DNA from 3 places in the Pseudoalteromonas sp. MEBiC 03485 genome. Region 3 is predicted to be linked to each of the others. Evidence: predicted binding sites of a transcription regulator. Region 3 holds the regulator's gene; each other region holds the start of a gene.
The links. Region 3 encodes FliA, which starts transcription of late flagellar genes. Its sites were predicted from a motif close to CTAAAGNTNNNNNNNNNNNNGCCGATA; they were not measured.
Positions count from the first base shown of each region.

Region 1 (4,240 bases), 350 kb from region 3:
TTGGTACGGGTGGTACTATTACGGGTGTTAGCCGCTACCTTAAACTTGAAAAAGGTTTAAATGTTCAGTCAGTTGCTGTTGAACCAACTAACTCACCAGTGATCAGCCAAACCTTAGCTGGTGAAGAAGTAAAACCGGGTCCTCATAAAATTCAAGGTATCGGTGCAGGTTTCATCCCTGGTAACCTTGATTTAGAAGTTGTTGATGCCGCTGAGCAAGTATCAAATGAAGATGCAATTGCAATGGCGCATGAACTGATGAAAAATGAAGGCATTTTAGTAGGTATTTCTTCTGGTGCTGCAGTTGTTGCTGCAAAACGCCTTGCTGAAAAGCCTGAAAACGCAGATAAAAATATTGTGGTAATTTTACCAAGTGCAACTGAGCGTTACTTATCTAGTCCATTATTCGCTGAAGAGTTCAGCGATAAAGAGCTTGTTCAGTAAGAACGACTAAGTTGTCTAAAAAGGATGCAAAGATGCATCCTTTTTTATTACCTAAAATAGATAAAACCAATAAATTTACCGAGTTAACTTTACATCATGCTAATTTAGTCACACACTTAATATTAAGTTCACTCGTAAAACAACAAAAATGAAAAATATACTCTTAATTTTTATTCTGTTAAGTAGCAGCGTCCTTTTCGGTTGCGGCTCCGAAGACGCTCCAAAAGGCGAACAAAATACGCCAGGTAATGTGGCTACTCTCTATTTTGATGCCTTATATAACCAAAACGATTTGAATCTTGCCATGGAATACTCCACTCCAAAAATGGCGCGTATTATGAAATCTTATGGTACTGCTGGGCAGTTCGCTCGTAACCTTGTCAATATGCAATACGATGAAGTCGTAATTGAAGTCGATATGACCAATATGAGTTTACGCGAGCAATATGGCGATAAAGCCAATATCAATTTAATTTTTACTGGTTATTTTAATGGTAAGAAAGTTGATGATATGCGCAGTGTGAAAATGATACGTAAGAAAGGAAAATGGTACATAGAAAAAATTAATGCCGATCCATTTGCACGTTAATTTAAAACTAAAAAAGGGCCTGATGGCCCTTTTTTAGTATAAGAGTATTGATATTACTCTTCGTCAAACTCTTGATGTTGACGCTGTGCAGGACGCGCTAAGATCTCAACGTAAAACGATGTAAGCCCTTTAGCTTCGATATCGCTAATACACTTATTAATCTCTGCCACGTGAACGACATTGGCCTCATCCGCTGACTCACCAAACTTACAGTCAAATGCCCAATAGTCAGCACCTGCTGGGAGTGTTTTATTACGCTCACGTTTTAAGTATTTTTTTACTTCGTGCTTGGCTGCATCAACCATACGAGGATATTTAATTTTCTCGTGGTTTAGCGTGAATGTTTTCTTCATTATAGTCCTAGTAACTTGGTTCAATGACAATGGCATTAAGCCATAGGCTGCTATTATAACAAGCACATCTTAATTTAGCTGTACTTTTTGCCATTTTACTTAAATATAGTTTATTCAGAGTCTATGACAATTCGATTAAGCCGCTAATACTTAGGCTGTTGCTAAATGTAGAGGTTGATGTATAGCTTCATCATTTAGGCTGTCATAAAAGGCAGCTGCATCTATTTGTGGCCGCTCAACTGGTTTATTCTTTTCGTAAAAACGTTTTCTAACTGCAGGTTCACAGTTATCAATCACTTCAAGTGGCACATGCTGCCTATCATCACGTATATTCAGTGGTTCAGGATTTAAGCAATGACGCAACCTGATATCTGATAAACCACCTTGCAATAGCCTGTAAGCATTTTCTTGACCAATCAGCATGTCAAACTGCTCAGGTGCCAATGGTTGTGCTGGCCCTGCTCCTAATTCAGTTCGCAGAACAGATTCAGACACATCAGGGTTGGTTAATTCAGTTTTTGGTAGGTGAAACTGACTAAAATCGAGCACATCATGAGAAAGCATTGCTAGTAATAAAGCAAACTCCCCAGGGCGTTTCTCTTGAACACTTTTATTTAGACGATTATCGAGTTGACTCTCTGTGAGCAACAAACCATCAATTTGCATAGTCTTTAGCCAAATAGTTTCTTGATTAACCAGTTATCGGCATTTATGTAATTTTCTTTAGTTTTTTTCTTTACTTAAATAACCAGTTTGCTATTATCAGCGCCGTTGCATTGGAGGGGTTCCCGAGCGGCCAAAGGGATCAGACTGTAAATCTGACGGCTCAGCCTTCGCTGGTTCGAATCCAGCTCCCTCCACCACTTTTCTTATTTGAAAAGTGGGGCCAAATGCAATAGTAAAATCTGTGTGGAGGGGTTCCCGAGCGGCCAAAGGGATCAGACTGTAAATCTGACGGCTCAGCCTTCGCTGGTTCGAATCCAGCTCCCTCCACCACTCTTTACTCTTTCTAACTTTACTCTTTCTAACTTTACTCTTTCTAACTTTACTCTCGCTAACTTAAGCTACCAACTCAAACTACTACCATTTGCTTTTAGCCAACTTTCTGCTTTTTTATAGTCAGGATAAAAATGGCACACTCGCTGCCAGAACTTAGCGCTATGATTCATATGTCTGAGGTGCGCAAGTTCGTGAATAATGACATAATCAATCACCCATGTCGGCGCGCTTGCTAAATGTAAATTAAATGCAAGCTCTCGGCGCTTATTACAACTGCCCCAACGACGTTTATAATGTTGAATCTTTAACTTTGCAGGTAAAGCTTCAGTCATTTGCAAACAGTAGTCATGAACACGCATTTCAATATAGCTCTCAAGCTTTTCATGTAAAAACCGTTCTAGCAGAGCTAAGTAGTTAGCTTCTTGATATTTGACCCGTGATGAAATAGATAAAGTGAGCCGAGATTGTGCATCTTGTTGCCAAGTGCTTTTAGGGCCTTTAGCAAAAATTATCGGCACACTCTGACCGAATAACTTAATAGTCGCGTTTACAAGAGGAAGTTGACGTCGTTCAGCTTGTGAGGATTGTCTCGCGATTTGTTCTGCGACCCAATCCTGTTTTGTCTTTAGCCAACCATCTATCTCAGTTTGTGAGACATAAAAAGGCGCATAAACAGTGAGTTTCTGCTCAGCAACTTTAATTGCAACTGTTGTTCTGCGTTTACTGCGCTTTAAGGTGTAATCTAACAAATATAAGCCAATTCAATTAATAAAAATGAGAGATTCCATTTTACCCTGCTAAATAGCTGCTAATCTATAAAGATGACTAACAAATAAGTTTTCGTCCTTATGCCTGATAAACCATGTTGTAGTTATACCTCACCAACAGGTAACAAGTGCCAAGAAACAGATATGGGCTCTGGATTTTGCTTTTGGCATGATAGTAAATTTGATAAATCAGGGCTAGACCTCACCCAAAAATTAGAGCGCTATGCAAAAAAAGGGGGATTATTAGAAGGCCTGCAACTGAAAAGAGCGAACCTTTCAGGACTAAACTTAATCAAACAGGATGACGAAGAAGGCTATGATCTCTCTTATTGTAATTTTTACCGCGCGAATTTAACGGGCGCTCACTTATTTAATAACAAAATCTCCAACGCCTCATTGATGAAAGCCAATTTACATAGCGCTAGTTTGCATTACTGTGATTTAAAAAATACCAACCTACTGGGTATTAAACTCAATGACAGCCGTATTGATAATATCGAACTGGGCGATCAATTATTACAAGAAGCGGCTGCATTTAAAGCTCGTAAAAATAAACAATTCGCAGAAGCCCGAGACTTATTTGAACAATCAGAAGAAATATACCGAAACTTAAGGAAAGCCTCAGAACATCAAGGGCTATTTGAGCTAGCCGGTAACTTTACATACAAAGAATTACGGATGCGCCATGCGCAGTACCCTAGAGGTTCAACCAAGCAAATTACTTCAAGTTTTATTGACATGCTGTGCGGTTATGGAGAAAAACCCGAGAATGTTATTCGCTTTAGCTTGTCACTAATTATTTGCTGTGCCTTTTGTTATTTCTTATTTGGGGTAAGTTATCAAGATTCAGTGATGCAACTAAGCGTTGAAAACTCATTTACAAGCAATTTATCGGCATTATTAAATAGTTTTTATTTCAGTGTGGTAACTTTTACAACCCTTGGTTATGGGGATATTACTCCGATTGGCTTTTCAAGGTTGATTGCAGCAATAGAAGCATTCTGTGGCAGCTTCTCGCTTGCTTTGTTCGTTGTTGTCTTTGTAAAGCGAATGACCCGCTAGCGCATAATATATGAGCCTATATGCTCC
Region 1 covers NZ_SGBT01000001.1:3,131,947-3,136,186, forward strand. The annotation lists gene cysK (cysteine synthase A) at 1-443, shown strand, start outside; gene EVU92_RS14470 (hypothetical protein) at 592-1,032, shown strand; gene EVU92_RS14475 (DUF6172 family protein) at 1,086-1,385, opposite strand; gene EVU92_RS14480 (VC2046/SO_2500 family protein) at 1,536-2,051, opposite strand; tRNA gene EVU92_RS14485 (tRNA-Tyr) at 2,164-2,248, shown strand; tRNA gene EVU92_RS14490 (tRNA-Tyr) at 2,297-2,381, shown strand; gene EVU92_RS14495 (SprT family zinc-dependent metalloprotease) at 2,450-3,133, opposite strand; gene EVU92_RS14500 (ion channel) at 3,233-4,213, shown strand; gene EVU92_RS14505 (GGDEF domain-containing protein) at 4,210-4,240, opposite strand, start outside.
Region 1: a site for FliA is predicted at 2,086-2,112, ahead of EVU92_RS14480 (VC2046/SO_2500 family protein). Genes of this name have one in related genera too.

Region 2 (4,240 bases), 2.9 Mb from region 3:
ATGCAAAAAATACTAGTTTCAAGCTGTTTGTTAGGAAACCCTGTTCGTTATGACGGGCAATCGCAAAACTTACTTCATCCTGGCTTAGAAACTCTAAAACAGCAGGGAAGGCTTATTGCATTCTGCCCTGAAGTAGCTGGTGGCTTACCTACACCAAGGCCGCCAGCAGAAATTAAATTGGGAAGAGTACTCACCAAAGATGCGCAAGATGTCACAGTGCAATTTGCTTATGGTGCAGAACAAGCTCTTAAACTTTGCCAAAAGCAAGGTATTCGTTATGCCTTGTTAAAAGAATCAAGCCCGTCATGTGGTCGCAATACGATTTACGATGGTAGTCATTCTGGAAGGAAAATTTCAGGGATGGGGTTAACTGCAAAGCTGTTAACTGACAACAATATAGAAGTGTTTAGTGAGCAGCAGTTGCCAGCACTATTTAAAGCGCTGGCAGACTAATTTTATTTACGCTGTAAAAACACACCTGATTCGATGTGGTGGGTGTAAGGGAATTGATCGAAAATAGCAAAACGCTTTACTGCATGGGTTTTGCATAAGTGGTCAAGGTCACGCTCTAGGGTATCTGGATTACACGAGATATAAATAATATTGTCGTAGTTCGCAACTAGGTCACAAGTCAGTGTGTCCATGCCAGCACGTGGTGGGTCCACCAAGATTGTTTGGCAGTTATAGCTTTTCAGATCAATGCCATCCAAACGAGAGAAAGTGCGCTCGCCTTTCATTGCTTGAGTGAACTCTTCACTCGACATACGAATGATATCTAAGTTTTCAACCTTGTTCTGCGCGATATTGTATTGTGCAGAGTAAACCGATGATTTTGAAATCTCAGTCGCTAATACGCGGTCGAATGAATCTGCAAGAGCAATGGAGAAATTACCATTCCCGCAATATAACTCCAGTAAGTCATTGCTAAGTGGTTGGCAAAGCGCTTGTGCCCACTCTAGCATCTTGATGTTCACTTTCGCATTAGGTTGAGTAAAGCTATTTTCGACTTGTTGATAGATAAGCTCTTTACCGTTTACGTTTAAACGCTCAATAACGAAATCATTACCAATCACTTCTTTTTGCTTGCGAGCACGGCCAATAAAATCAATTTTAAACTGTGTGCTAAGTTTTGCTTTAAGCTCTTTAATAGCTTGTAGCCACTGCTCATCTAATTGTTTGTGGTATAACAAACTAACTAGAATCTCGCCACTTAAGCTTGAAAGATAATCGATTTGAAACAGCTTGCGACGCAGAACTTCATTGTCTTTTAAGTTTTCGATCATGGCTTGCATGACTTCACCCACTAAAGGCGCTGCAGGGTCAAACTCGTCAACACGGATCTTTTCTTTAGTTTGTTGATCAAACATGATGTGAAAAAGGTCTTCACCTTCATGCCAGACACGAAACTCTGCACGTTGGCGGTAATGAATAGGGTCAGAGCCAAACACTTCTAATTTTTCGACCCCAAAACGTCTAAACTGTGAGGTGATGCGCTGCTCTTTCTCACTCAATTGTGCATCATATTGAGTTGTATCAATTTTTATAACCGCCATGGCTGATTACCTTTTATCTCTTAGCTCTATAACGGCGCTATTGTAGGGAGCGCTGAGGATTTGTCTAGTTTTGTTATTTATTTTAGTGTCGTTTTTTTATACAAAAAACTTAAGTTCTGTGGTTTTTGGCCGATAATGAGTTAACCATAACATGGAGTCGGATCATGAAAATTGGCAACCTAGGCTATATGCCTAATACAAATGTGAATAAATACAATGGCAAACAGGCATTGCAGCAGCCTACTATTCAAAATCGTCAAGATAGTTACCAGCAACGAGGCCGAGAGCTGGCTGCTAAAGTTCTTGATGATAAACTTGCTGAGGCACTAGGTTTACCTAAAGCCGAAGAGAAAAAAGATAAACCACTGTTCGACTTTGAAGAGATCGTTAAAAACGTTCTCGACTTTGTTGGCGGTGCGCTTCGCAAAGCAAAAGCAGATGGTGCTGATGATGAAAAGCTCAAAGGTATGCTTGGTGATGCACGAAAAGGTGTACAAATGGGCATCGACGATGCTTATGATGAGCTAAAAGGGTCAGGTATTCTTAATGATGACATCGAAGAGGGTATCGAAAAGTCTAAAGAAGGTATCTATAAAGGTATTGATGAATTAGAAGAAGACTTGTTCAATCCTAAACCAAATTCGGTTTCAGTAAGCCAGGCCCAATACGTTAGTTTAAGTAATAATGCAGAATACACTTTCACTACTGCTGAAGGTGATGAAGTGAGTATTAGCTTTGCTGATGCATACGAAAGTAAGTCAGCAAGCGGCTATAGCAAAAATGGCGATAACGAAGCGTTTGTCAGTGAATCTTCTCAATCACGTGACTTATCATTCTCGATGACAGTCAATGGTGATTTAAATGAGCAAGAGCAGCAAGCTATCAATGAATTGATGGAAGACTTGCAGAGTGTTAGCGAAACATTCTTCTCTGGTTCATTAGAAGATGCCTTTGAACAAGCTAAAGAGTTGAACTTAGGTAACGAGCAACTCGTTGGCTTTACCATGGATCTGAAACAAACAAAAACAGTTGCTGCTATAAAAGGGTATGAAGAATATAAACCATCCCCTGAAAAAGAAGTCGCTGATAAAATAGCGCCATTTAATGACGATTTGAAACAAGCGTTCAATAAAGCGGGTGAGTTAGGTTTGCAAAATGAACTTGCTGGTATCTTACAATGGTTAAACCAAGATAAAGAAGAAGTAAGCAAGCTGGTGGATTATACTAAAGCAATGTTTGAACAAATGAATAAACTACGTTCGGCAACTGAAGAAGCTTAACCCTTTCTTTATTTTTATATAGCTGCATGGCAAACTGCTGGCCTTTGATGATCCGAGGTAAGCAGTTTGTCAGTTCATATAATGGTGTTTGATTCTGGTATAGGTGGGACAACCGTACTTGAGCAGATCCAAGCACTGATCCCAGATGCTGATTATAGCTATTTTATGGATAATGCTTTATTGCCATATGGCGCGCAAAGCCAGCAAACGATTATAACCCGCCTTTTTGCGCTACTACAGTTTATCGAAATAGAAAAATTACACGTAGATATTCTAGTAATTGCGTGTAACACCGCCTCTACATCTGCATTAGAAACTATTCGCCCGTATACAAATATAGAAGTAGTTGGTGTTGTGCCTGCGATAAAGCCAGCAAGCGCTTTAAGCAATAGCAAACATATTGGTTTGTTGGCAACGCCATCGACGACCAAGAGCCACTATACTGCAAACTTAATTAGTACTTATAGCCAAGGCACTCAAGTCAGTTTATATGGTTCAACTGAGCTGGTGGAAATAGCAGAAACACTGTTTCATACGCAGACACTCAATAAAGAAAAACTTGAAAAAGAATTGTGTGGTCTAGCTATCGCAGAAGATATAGATGTATTGGTACTTGGCTGTACACACTTTCCATTATTAGCAAATGCGATTAATGACTATTATAAACAACGGATCTTACTTATAGATTCAGGCAAAGCGATTGCTAATCGCGTTAAAAGTTTAATTGAACTTCGGGGATACACTGTAACCGGAGATAAAAAAAAGCCGCTGCACTTTTATGCAACGGCTCCTATTTGTCACTCGCAATTAAACGTTGAGCTGATTACGCTGACTGATCAGATCCCTCACGGAAGCTATTAGTCTCGTTCTCTTGTTTTTGTTTTGCTTCACGTACTTTTAAAGTACGCTGTTGGAATTCGCTATCATTTAATTGATTGATTGCGTTTTCAGCATCTGCTTCAGCCATTTCCACAAATCCAAAGCCACGACGTTTACCTGTGTTTTTATCTTTTAGTAAGCGTACGTTGAAAACTTTGCCTTGTTCTTCAAATAAAGCACGAACAACACCTTCATTAGCACGATAAGGTAGGTTGCCAACATAAAGAGTTTTTGTTTTTACTTCGGCCTCCTCACTTGACGTTGATGAAAGCGCAGCAATAACTAAAGCACCAATTAATAAGCCTGCACCAAATAGCAATGCTGGGTCTAACGCTAAGCTTGCAAATGCAAACTTAACAACTACAAACCCCAAAACAGCAAGAATAACGGAGAAAAGAAAAGATTTTTGATCGGGTAATTTCATTTTGATCTACCAATAAACAAGAAATAAACATTAATTTAACATTGTGAACTTGCTATCTTAACGAGTTAAATGAACATAGCAATGAAATTTGCATGAAATTATGA
Region 2 covers NZ_SGBT01000001.1:589,218-593,457, reverse strand. The annotation lists gene EVU92_RS02745 (DUF523 domain-containing protein) at 1-453, shown strand; gene trmA (tRNA (uridine(54)-C5)-methyltransferase TrmA) at 456-1,553, opposite strand; gene EVU92_RS02735 (DUF5610 domain-containing protein) at 1,718-2,833, shown strand; gene murI (glutamate racemase) at 2,900-3,694, shown strand; gene EVU92_RS02725 (RNA-binding protein) at 3,657-4,136, opposite strand.
Region 2: a site for FliA is predicted at 1,662-1,688, ahead of EVU92_RS02735 (DUF5610 domain-containing protein). Genes of this name have one in related genera too.

Region 3 (4,240 bases):
ATGCGAATGAATTAGCTGAAGTGTTATACCATTTACGTAATAAGCGTCTAGTATTAATAGACACTGCGGGTATGAGCCAACGAGATTTACGCTTAACTGAACAATTAAACACCTTAATGCGTAATCAGCGTGTTGATATTCGTAGTTATTTAGTATTAAGTGCTACAGCGCAGATAAATGTGTTGCAAGAAACCGTAAGACACTTTAAAAAGGTTCACCTAAGTGGCTGTATCTTCACTAAATTGGATGAATCTTTAAGTTTAGGTGAGATTATTAGCATAGCGATTCAAAATCGTCTGCCAATAGGGTATCTTACTAACGGTCAGCGCGTTCCTGAGGATATTCGCGTAGCGAATGCTGAAAAACTAGTGAAAAAAGCTGAACAATTGTATTTAAAACGAGCAAAAGCACAACATTCAAGACGTCAAGCAGTAGCGTCGAACACAGTAGGGATGTATGATTAACACAGTATTAGATCAAGCAAGCGGCCTGCGCAAAATGAATCAAAATAATAATAGTGGCGTTAAAGTTATCGCTGTTACTGGCGGTAAAGGTGGAGTGGGTAAAACCAACGTCTCACTCAACACCGCAATCGCATTAGGCCAGCAAGGAAATCGTGTATTAGTATTAGATGCCGATTTAGGTTTGGCAAACTGTGACGTGATGCTTGGCCTTCGTGTTGAACGTAACTTATCTCATGTTTTGTCGGGCGAGTGTGAGCTTGATGAAATTCTCGTTGAAGGCCCTGCAGGAATCAAAATTGTACCAGCAACGTCTGGTTCTCAAAGTATGGTTGAATTATCGCCATCTGAGCATGCAGGTCTTATACGTGCATTTAGCGAGTTAAACACTGAGTTTGATATTTTAATTGTTGATACCGCCGCAGGTATTTCAGACATGGTATTAAGCTTTTCTCGTGCAGCCCAAGACGTTGTTGTAGTTGTATGTGATGAACCCACCTCAATTACTGATGCTTACGCACTTATAAAAGTACTTAGCCGTGAGCATGGCGTATATAAATTTAAAATTGTTGCCAATATGGTGCGCAGTTTGCGTGAAGGGCAAGAATTATTTGCTAAACTTTCAAAAGTAACGGATCGTTTTTTAGATGTTTCGATGGAGTTAGTAGCAACCATTCCTTATGACGAGAACATGCGTAAGTCTACGCGCCGTCAAAAAGTAATCGTTGAATTATTCCCGAATTCACCAGCAGCGGTGGCGTTTAAAACATTAGCAACAAAAGCAGTTAAATGGCCGATCCCTAATCAACCGTCTGGCCATTTAGAATTTTTTATTGAAAAACTAGTAAACGGCTAACTATGACAACATCGGTGAATAAAGCGATGGGATATCAATCAGCACAAAATTTAAATGCGATTGTTGAAAAACATGCCTCTTTAGTGAAAAAAGTGGCGTGCCATCTAATTGCTCGTTTACCTGCCAGTGTGCAACTCGATGATTTAATTCAATCAGGCATGATAGGCCTGATTGAAGCGTCAAAAAACTTTGATGCTAGCAAAGGTGCTAGTTTTGAAACCTTCGCAGGTATTCGTATTCGTGGTGCTATGCTGGATGAAATTCGCCGAGGTGACTGGGCTCCACGTTCAGTTCACCGAAATGCCCGCCTAGTGGCAGAAACCATTGCCGAATTAGAGAGCACGTTAAATCGTGAACCAAAAGACACTGAAGTAGCTGAAAAACTTGATATTACACTGGATGAGTACCATCATATTCTACATGATGTAAATTCTAGTAAAGTATTAGGCATTGAAGACTTAGGCGTGGATGAAGATGTCATCACACCAGTAGGTCAGGATTTAGGACTAGACAAACCGTTTAATAACGTTAAAAATGAGCGGTTTAACCAGTCTCTATTAACGGCTATCCAATCGTTACCAGAAAGAGATGCTCTCGTTTTGTCTTTGTACTACAACGACGAAATGAACTTAAAAGAAATAGGACACATACTCGATGTTAGCGAGTCGCGTGTGAGTCAAATACATGGTCAGGCGATGATTAAGCTCAAAGCAAAAATCAATGACTGGATTAATTAGTAGTAAGTAAATAAAGGTTCAAACCTCACCGGAGGATGTTTTGGATAAAAACATGAAAATTCTTGTTGTTGATGATTTTTCTACAATGAGACGTATCATTAAAAATCTATTAAGGGATTTAGGTTTTACCAATGTGCAGGAAGCTGACGACGGTTCAACAGCATTGCCAATGCTACAAAATCAAGAATTTGATTTTGTTGTAACAGATTGGAACATGCCTGGTATGCAAGGTATTGATTTGTTACGCGCAATTCGTGCTGATGATAGCCTTAAGCATATTCCTGTGTTAATGGTGACAGCTGAAGCGAAAAAAGAACAAATTGTTGCTGCTGCTCAAGCAGGTGTTAATGGCTATATCGTTAAACCATTCACTGCTGCGACACTTAAAACCAAATTGGAAAAAGTGTTTGAACGTTTAGGTTAATCTAAGGGGAGAGGCTTATGTCAGCACTTGCTGCGCCTCAAATAAGTTTAGAGCAAGCTCGTCAACTTGTTGAGTATCTTGAAAATGGTGAACAAGAAAAAGCTGATAAGCTAATTCTTGATGCTGCGTCAAAAGAGCAATCAGAGTTGTTTGCTGAAGTCGGTAAATTGACGCGTCAACTTCATGAAGCGTTAAAAAACTTTGACCTAGATACTCGTCTCGCTGATTTAACTACCGACGCTATCCCAGATGCTAAGCAGCGCTTAAATTATGTTATGGAAATGACAGAGAGTGCCGCCAATAAAACTATGGATGCAGTTGAAGCAAGTTTACCGATAGCGCAACAACTTGCTGATGAAATTGCTGCAATTAAGCCTACTTGGGATCGTTTAATGAACCGAGAAATTGAACTCGGTGAATTTAAATCGTTATGTCATAGCCTAGATAAGTTCATGAATAACTCGCACACAAAAACCGATGAGCTTCAAGGCTTGATGACCAATGTGCTGATGGCGCAGGATTATCAAGATTTAACTGGACAAGTTATTCGTCGTGTCATTGAACTAGTGCGAGAAGTAGAAGACAGTTTAATTAATCTCTTAACTGTGTTTGGCAGTCAAGAAGATGGTCATCAACAACAAGAAAAACAGGCCATAGAAAAAGCACCTGCACCAAGTGACACACTAGCAGGTCCTGAAGGGCCGATTATTGATAAAGAGTCTCGCGATGATGTTGTTTCAGGACAAGATGAAGTCGATGATCTATTATCAAGTCTGGGCTTCTAAGAGGAGAGTAGCTGCATGAGCTTTGAAGTCGATGAAGATATATTACAGGATTTCCTTGTTGAAGCAGGAGAAATCTTAGAGCTATTGTCGGAGCAATTAGTTGAGCTTGAAAACAACCCAGAAGACAAAGATCTATTAAACGCCATTTTTAGGGGCTTCCACACTGTTAAAGGTGGTGCAGGTTTCTTAAGTATGACTGAACTTGTTGATGCTTGTCATGGCGCAGAGAATGTTTTCGATTTATTACGCCAAGGTGTACGCACTGTTACGCCTGAGCTAATGGACGTAATATTACAAGCCCTTGATACTATTAATGAAATGTTCGCCACGATTCAAAATCGCGAACAACCAGAGCCTGCAGATCCAGCCCTATTAGAAGTCCTTCATAAATTAAGTCAGCCGCCTACTGCAGAAGAGCTTGCAGGTGAAGATTTATCTGTAGCAGAGGACGTTGCAGTTGCACCTGAAGAACCAGCAGTTGAAGAGGTTGTTGTTGATACGCCTGAAGTCACAGCAGATACAGCAACAGACAACATCGATGAAGATGACCCATTTGCGTTCGATATGTTATTTGATGGCGGCGGTCTTGCTGATAGCAGCGCTGAGTCTCAAAATATTGACGAAATCACTGAAGATGAATTCGAAAGCCTGTTAGATGAGCTGCATGGAAAAGGCCAAGGACCAGCAGCATCTGCTCCTGAGTCAAATAGCAGTGACAGTGATGATATTACCGATGATGAATTTGATAGTTTATTAGATGAATTGCACGGTGTTGGTAATTTTGGGGAAGTAAAACAAGATAATACTGCCAAGCCTGAAGCTACAAGTTCTATTGAGCCAGCCTCTGCCACCCCTACTGCGGAGGCAGCAAGCAGCGATTCAGACGATGAAATTAGTGATGATGAGTTTGAGGCACTTCTTGACGAGTTACATGGCAAAGGCACAGCTCCTCAATCATTGGAAAGTTCAACCGCGGA
Region 3 covers NZ_SGBT01000001.1:3,486,340-3,490,579, reverse strand. The annotation lists gene flhF (flagellar biosynthesis protein FlhF) at 1-464, shown strand, start outside; gene EVU92_RS16030 (MinD/ParA family protein) at 457-1,317, shown strand; gene EVU92_RS16025 (RNA polymerase sigma factor FliA) at 1,344-2,054, shown strand; gene cheY (chemotaxis response regulator CheY) at 2,095-2,478, shown strand; gene EVU92_RS16015 (protein phosphatase CheZ) at 2,496-3,263, shown strand; gene EVU92_RS16010 (chemotaxis protein CheA) at 3,279-4,240, shown strand, end outside.